Regions from separate parts of the Nocardioides marmoribigeumensis genome, predicted to be linked through region 3. Evidence: riboswitches for the same ligand, from Rfam matches in the RefSeq annotation. Region 3 holds a riboswitch; each other region holds the start of a gene.
What was found. A riboswitch is a leader RNA that binds a small molecule or an ion and turns the genes downstream of it on or off. The one in region 3 is predicted to bind cyclic di-AMP.
Positions count from the first base shown of each region.

Region 1: linked by a shared signal. The riboswitch ahead of J2S63_RS09185 (transglycosylase family protein) and the one ahead of J2S63_RS00545 (C40 family peptidase) in region 3 are both predicted to bind cyclic di-AMP.
Region 2: linked by a shared signal. The riboswitch ahead of J2S63_RS18405 (C40 family peptidase) and the one ahead of J2S63_RS00545 (C40 family peptidase) in region 3 are both predicted to bind cyclic di-AMP.

Region 1 is NZ_JAVDYG010000001.1:1,916,742-1,918,995, forward strand. It holds gene J2S63_RS09180 (adenylate/guanylate cyclase domain-containing protein) at 1-795, shown strand, start outside; cyclic di-AMP (ydaO/yuaA leader) riboswitch at 962-1,108, shown strand; gene J2S63_RS09185 (transglycosylase family protein) at 1,110-1,568, shown strand; gene J2S63_RS09190 (ATP-binding protein) at 1,647-2,254, shown strand, end outside.
Region 2 is NZ_JAVDYG010000001.1:3,877,746-3,879,999, forward strand. It holds gene fabG (3-oxoacyl-ACP reductase FabG) at 1-587, shown strand, start outside; cyclic di-AMP (ydaO/yuaA leader) riboswitch at 739-918, shown strand; gene J2S63_RS18405 (C40 family peptidase) at 925-1,530, shown strand; gene J2S63_RS18410 (DUF3048 domain-containing protein) at 1,559-2,254, shown strand, end outside.
Region 3 is NZ_JAVDYG010000001.1:123,196-125,449, forward strand. It holds gene J2S63_RS00545 (C40 family peptidase) at 1-913, opposite strand, end outside; cyclic di-AMP (ydaO/yuaA leader) riboswitch at 921-1,059, opposite strand; gene J2S63_RS00550 (LTA synthase family protein) at 1,344-2,254, shown strand, end outside.

The DNA of each region.
Region 1 (2,254 bases), 1.8 Mb from region 3:
TTCGCGACCGTGAGCGCGGTGGCGCGGGCCACCGCGGGCCCGATCCTCGGGGTGTCCCGCGCGCTGCGCCGCGTGCAGGACGGCGACCTCGACGTGTCGGTGCCCGTCTACGACGCGACCGAGATCGGGCGACTCCAGGTCGGCTTCAACGCGATGGTCGTCGGGCTGCGCGAGCGGGAGCGCATCCGCGACGCGTTCGGCACCTATGTCGACCCGGCGATCGCCGAGCTGATCCTGCGGGAGGGCACCGACCTCGACGGCGAGGAGCTCGAGGTGACGGTGATGTTCATCGACATCCGCGGCTTCACCACCTACGCCTCCGAGACCGAGGCCCACGAGGTGGTCACGCGGGTCAACCAGCTGTTCTCCACCGTGGTGCCGATCGTCCACGAGCACGAGGGGCACGTGGACAAGTTCGTCGGCGACGGCCTGCTGGCCGTCTTCGGCGCCCCGCGGCGCAACGAGCGCCACGCCGACGCCGCGCTGGCGGCCGCGCGGGCCATCGCCGAGGCCGTCCCCCAGGTCGACCCCGACCTCGGCATCGGCATCGGCCTCAACTCCGGGCCGGTCGTCGCCGGCAACGTAGGCGGCGGCGGTCGGCTGGAGTTCACCGTCATCGGCCACACCGTCAACATCGCCGCCCGGGTGGAGTCCGCGACCCGCGAGACCGGTGACACCGTGCTGCTCTCGGAGGCGACCCGCGACCAGCTGGCCGACCCTCCGGACCTCACCGCGCGCGAGGGCATCCACCTCAAGGGCCGCGACGGCGAGGTCACGCTCTACGCACCCGCCTAGCACCTCGGGTCCGTCCCCTGGGTCACACCGATCCCTGCGGTCACGACCTCGGCCCGGGAAGGTAAAGACCCGTCCTCGGTGCTTCACCGGGCCGCACGGTCCGTCGTAGTTTTCTCGGGCCTCGCACCCCCTGCGGGGCGGCCACCGTCGTACGCCGAGTCCTGCCGGTCGGTGGTCCCCGAACCGCTTGGCAGGAGCGGGGGACCCACGTTCCACGGGCTGCCACCGCAGCCCTCGGGGTGAAGCCGCGCGAGCGGCCGGGCACTCCTGCCCGAACCCGACAGCTGACCTCGCAGGCGTGTGGAGGAACCTTCATGCGCTCACGCATGCCTGCCGTCCGACGGGCGTCCCGTCGTACCCCCCTGACCGTCCTGTCCCTGCTCTCCTCGGCCCTGATGTCGCTGGTGCTGGTCACCGGCGCCGGCCTCGTCGTCGCCGGCGCCGCCCAGGCCGACACGCGGCCCTCGCCCGGCCCCACGATGCACTCGACCCAGCGGACGCCCCGTCCGCAGGCGCGGCCCCGGCACTACCGCGCCTGGCAGCGGATCGCCCACTGCGAGAGCACCGGCCGGTGGCACGTCGACACCGGCAACGGCTACTACGGCGGCCTGCAGATCAGCGCCGGCACGTGGCGGGCGTACGGCGGCCGGCGCTACGCCCGGCTCCCGCACCGCGCCACGAAGGTGAAGCAGATGCGGGTCGCCGAGCGCATCCTGCGCGGGCAGGGCTGGGGCGCCTGGCCCCACTGCTCGCGCGTCGCCGGCATGCGCTGAGCCTCGCGGGTCGTCCCGCACCGGCGACCTGCGCCGGCGTCGTGGCCGGACGGGCCGCGCGCTCCTAGGCTGTGCGGCGTGGGAGAGCAGGAGGTCTCGGGGGCGACGCGCTACCGCGCGTTCGGCGGGCTGGTGGTGCAGACCGCCGCGGGCGAGCAGGAGCTGCGCCGGCGCCGCGAGCGCGACGTCCTGGCGGTGCTGCTCGCCGTCCGTGCTCCGGTGTCGGCCGACCGGCTGCTCGGCGAGGTGTGGGACTCCGGCGCGGCGCTCGGCTCCCTCCAGGCGGTGGTCTCACGCCTGCGCGACACGGTCGAGCCGCGACGGACCGCGCGCGGGGAGAACCGCTGCCTGGTGAGCACGTCGGCGGGCTACGCGATCCGCGCCGACGTCGCGGACGTCGACACCTGGCTGTTCGAGGACGCCGCCGGACGGTGCCTCGCCTCGACCGACCCGGCCGGGGCGCTGACGCTCTTCGAGCAGGGCGAGGCGCTGTGGACCGGCGAGCCCTACGCCGACTGCTCGCCCGAGGCCGTGGTGGCGGCCCGGGCCCGGCTGGTCGAGCTGCGCGCCGCGGCCACCGAGCGCGCGGCCCAGGCCCTGCTCGACCTCGGCCGCCCCGAGCAGGTCGGGCTGGTCCTGGCGCGCCTGGTCGAGGAGCACCCGTTCCGCGAGCGCCTGTTCGCGCT
Region 2 (2,254 bases), 3.8 Mb from region 3:
GCATCGGTGTCGACGTGGCCGACGCGGCCGCCGTCGAGGCCGCGGTCACCCGGGTCGTCGAGGAGCTGGGCAAGGTCGACGTGCTGGTCAACAACGCCGGCATCACCCGCGACAACCTGCTGTTCAAGATGACCGAGGACGACTGGGACTCGGTGATCAACGTCCACCTGCGCGGGGCGTTCCTGATGACCCGGGCCGTCCAGAAGCACATGGTCGAGGCGAAGTTCGGCAAGATCCTCAACCTCTCGAGCGTCTCCGCGCTCGGCAACCGGGGCCAGGCCAACTACTCCGCGGCCAAGATGGGCATCCAGGGCTTCACCCGCACGCTCGCGCTCGAGCTCGGCCCCTTCGGCATCAACGCCAACGCCATCGCGCCCGGGTTCATCGTCACCGAGATGACCGACGCCACCGCGCGCCGGGTCGGTGTCGAGCCCGAGGCCTACCGCGAGGCGGCGGCCGCGGCCACGCCCGTGCGCCGGGTGGGCTGGCCCGAGGACATCGCCGCCGCCGCGGCGTACCTCTGCAGCGACGAGGCCTCCTACGTCACCGGCCAGACCCTGTACGTCGACGGTGGCGCCAAGGTCTGAGCCACCGCGGGCGACGGGCCGGGCGACGGATCCGGTGGAATCTCGCGCGCGACGCGCCCGATTCCCCGCAATCGCTGGCGCAACCGGGACTGATCAACTACTTTCGTCCGGCTGACAACTCAACACCCGCGCGGGCTCGCCGAGTCCTGCCGTCCGCGACGGGCCGACGACCACTGGCAGGAGTGGGGGACCCAACATCGTGTCCCTCTGACGGTTCCCCCACCGTCACGGGCACTCGGGGTGAAGCAGACCGGCCTCTTCGGAGACCGCGACGCGGAGCACCTTCTGGCTCCAACCCGACAGCTCACCTCACAGGCGTGAGAAGGGATACCCCGGCATGCCTGTGCCCGCGCTCGTCGCTGCGCGCCCGACCGTCCCCGGTCCGGCCCGCTCCACCTCGTCCACCGCGTCGCTGTCCACGCACGTCCTCCGCAAGGCCGCCGTCAACGCCCTCGTGCTGGCGCTGACCGCCCTGGTGCTCGTGGCCCACCCCACCACCGCCCGCCAGGGCACCGCGCCCGCACCGCAGGCGCCCGTCGTCTCCCCGCGGATCACCCACGTCGCGGCCGTCTCGACCCGCATCCGGTCCGCGCTGACCATCGCCCGCAACCAGAAGGGCGACCCCTACCGCTACGGCGCGTCCGGTCCCAACGCCTTCGACTGCTCGGGGCTGGTCTACTACGCCACGCACCGCGCCGGCTTCGGCCACGTGCCGCGCACCTCCTCCGCCCAGGCGCGGTTCATGCGGCACATCAAGCGCTCGGCCATGCGCCCGGGCGACTTCGTGTTCTTCTACGACGGCGGCGGGGTCTACCACGTCGGCGTCTTCACCGGCTGGGACCGCGGGCGTCGGATGATCGTCCATGCGCCGTACACCGGCGCGCGCGTGCGCCGCGAGGCCATCTGGACGAACCGGTGGTTCCCCGGCACGTTGCGGCGGTGATCCCAGCCGCACGTAGGATCCTGGTCCCATGCGCACCGACCGGACCACGACCCGTCCTGCCTGGCTGCGTGCCGGCTCCCTGCTCGCCGCCTCCGCCCTGCTGCTGACCGCCTGCGGCGGCGACAAGAAGGACGGCGGCAGCGACCAGCCCGCGGACCCGCAGGGCACCGGCCACCAGTCGACGCTCTCGCGGATCAACCCGCTGACCGGCGAGCGGCTGGGCGCCCCGCCCAAGCGGCCGATCCTGGCGTTCAAGATCGACAACTCCGGCCACGGCACGCAGGTCGGGCTCGGCAAGGCCGACATGGTCGTGGAGGAGCTGGTCGAGGGCGGCATCACCCGGCTCGCGGCGTTCTACTACAGCAAGGTCCCGCACCGGGCCGGCCCGATGCGGTCGATGCGGGCCACCGACATCGGCATCGTCCAGCCCCTCAAGGCGGTCCTGGTCGCCAGCGGGGGAGCCGGGGTCACCTTGCGGCGCGTGCACGGGGCCGGCATCCGCACCGTGACCGAGGGCGCGCCGGGCTTCTACCGCGGGCAGGGCTACGCGCCGTACAACCTGTTCATGGACGTCGACAAGCTGGTCAAGCCGATGAAGGCGCTCCGGACGACGCCGACGCCCTACCTCCCCTTCGGTGACCAGGACCTGCCCAAGGGCAAGCCCGCCAAGCGGTTCACCGCGGTGTTCAGCACGAGCAGCGCGACCTCCTTCGAGCTGCGCAAG
Region 3 (2,254 bases):
CGTGCACGAGCTGGCCGTTGCCGATGTACATGCCGACGTGGCTGACCGGGCTGTAGTAGAACACCAGGTCACCGGGCTGGAGGGCCTCGATCGACACCGGGGTGCCCGAGCCCATCTGCGCGCTCGACGAGTGCGGCAGCGCCACGCCCGCCTGCGCCCACGCAGCCATCGTCAGGCCGCTGCAGTCGAACGCGTCCGGACCGGCGGCGCCGTACACGTAGGCGTCGCCGACCTGGGCCATCGCGTAGGCGACGGCAGCGGCGGCGCCGCTCGACGCAGCGGGGGCGGCCGGAGCCTGTGCCTCGGCCTCGGCCTCGGCCGCGGCGGCCTCGTCCTTGGCGTCCTTCAGAGCGGCGTACGCGCGGGACAGCGAGGCCTTGACGTCGGCCAGGTGGCGGTTGGTCCGCTGGACCCGCGTGGTGAGGACCCGGACGCGGGTCTCCTGCCTGGTCGAGGCGGCACGCAGCTCCACGAGACGGTCCTGGAGGGAGTCCTCGGTCTCGGGCGCCTCGGCGTCCTCGGTCATCTCGGCCTGCACGTCGTCCAGGGCCTCGGCCGGGTCCGGCGCCGTGGTGACCTCGGAGGCGGCGCTCAGGGCGCGCCCGATCGACGAGCCCTCCTCGTCCTGCATCGCCTGGACGCGGTCCTGCACCTCGACCAGAGCCATGCGGTAGGAGCGGAGCTCCGCGCGGGTGACGGACAGGCTCAAGCGAGCCTTGTACAGAGCCCTGTGGTTCTGCTGGGCGGTCCGTGCCACGGCCTTGCGGTCGTGGCTGATGTGCTCGACCTTGGCTTGCGCCTGGTCGACGTCGTCGGCGAGAGCGGGGGCTGCGGTGAGAATGGTGGCGCCCGTCGCGCCGAGGCAGATCGCCGTCAGGGCGCGGGCAGCGTGATTTCTGCTGGCGTGAGCCACGTCAGCTGTCTCCTTTGTCTGACGCCTACCGGGTTAGCTGACGGGTTCGGGCGGCAAAGAAACCCTACGGAGCAAGCTCCGATTCACCCCAAGGACGTGGGTCCCCGGCTCCGCTCGCACGCTGCCGGGATGGGCGGCGCGCTGCGCGGACTAAGCGCGGCTCCCGCGCCGACGGGTCGTCGACTGGGACAGAAGCCGACAAGCAACATAGGTAAGTCACGTGACCGAGTCCAATCGGCCACGTCACACGTGTCGTGTGTTCCTGCTCACCGTGTGTCATGAACAATGCACTCAGGAGACACCCGTCGGACCAGTCCATGACTCCCGACCGACCCCTTGGACACCCGTGACCCTCACTGACACGGAGGTGGAGAGCCCGCCTTCACCCGATCCTGAGCCGCGCCCGACGCGTCGTTGGATCCTCCAGATCGTGGCCGCGGTCTCGTTCGCAGCTGTCTGGACCATGGCGTGCAACGTCCTGCTGAACTACTGGCGGACCGACGCCTCCTTCCAGCAGCTCGTGGAACGACACGACGTCCAGCGCGTCTTCCTGCTGTCCTCGGTCGTGCTGGGGGCGCTCCTCGCGGTGCTGACCGCGCTGACCAACCGCTTGCTCGCCAGCTGCGGCGTGCTGCTGGCGCTCTGCCTGATCGTCGCCGCGGCCGACCACGCCAAGCTCGAGCTCCGGCGCGAGCCGGTCTACCCCTCCGACGTGGCGTTCCTGCGCGAGCCCGGCTTCCTCACCGAGATGGTGAGTCCCCAGTACGTCGCCGTGGGCCTGCTGGGGGCCGCCGGCGTCGTCGTGGGGGCCGCCCTGCTCGGGCGACTCCTCCGGCGATGGTTCCCCCACCCCGACCGGACCCAGCGGCGCCTGTGGCTCGGCTGGCACGCCTCACGCGTCGTGGTCGGTGCCGTCGCCCTCTCGTTCCTCGTCTCCCTGCACGGCTTCAACCACGCGGGCAGCTTCGCCCGTGGCGCCTACGAGAAGGCGGGCGTCCACTGGAAGCCGTGGGCCCAGAGCGCCAACTACAAGCAGAACGGCTTCGTGGCCGGCTTCCTCTACAACATGCCGGTGCCGGCGATGAGGGAGCCGAAGGGATACTCCGCGGCCACGATGCGCGAGATCGCCGCCCGCTACGCGGCGCCGACAGCGTCGGAGTCGGCGGGCGGGTCGACGGTCACCCCCAACGTGGTCGTCGTGCTGAGCGAGGCCTTCTCCGACCCCACCCGGCTCCATCGCGTCCATCTCGAGCGCGATCCCATCCCCTACACGAGGGCCCTGATGGGCCGCACGACCTCCGGCAACATGCTCGCGCAGCTCCTGGGCGGCGGCACGGCCAA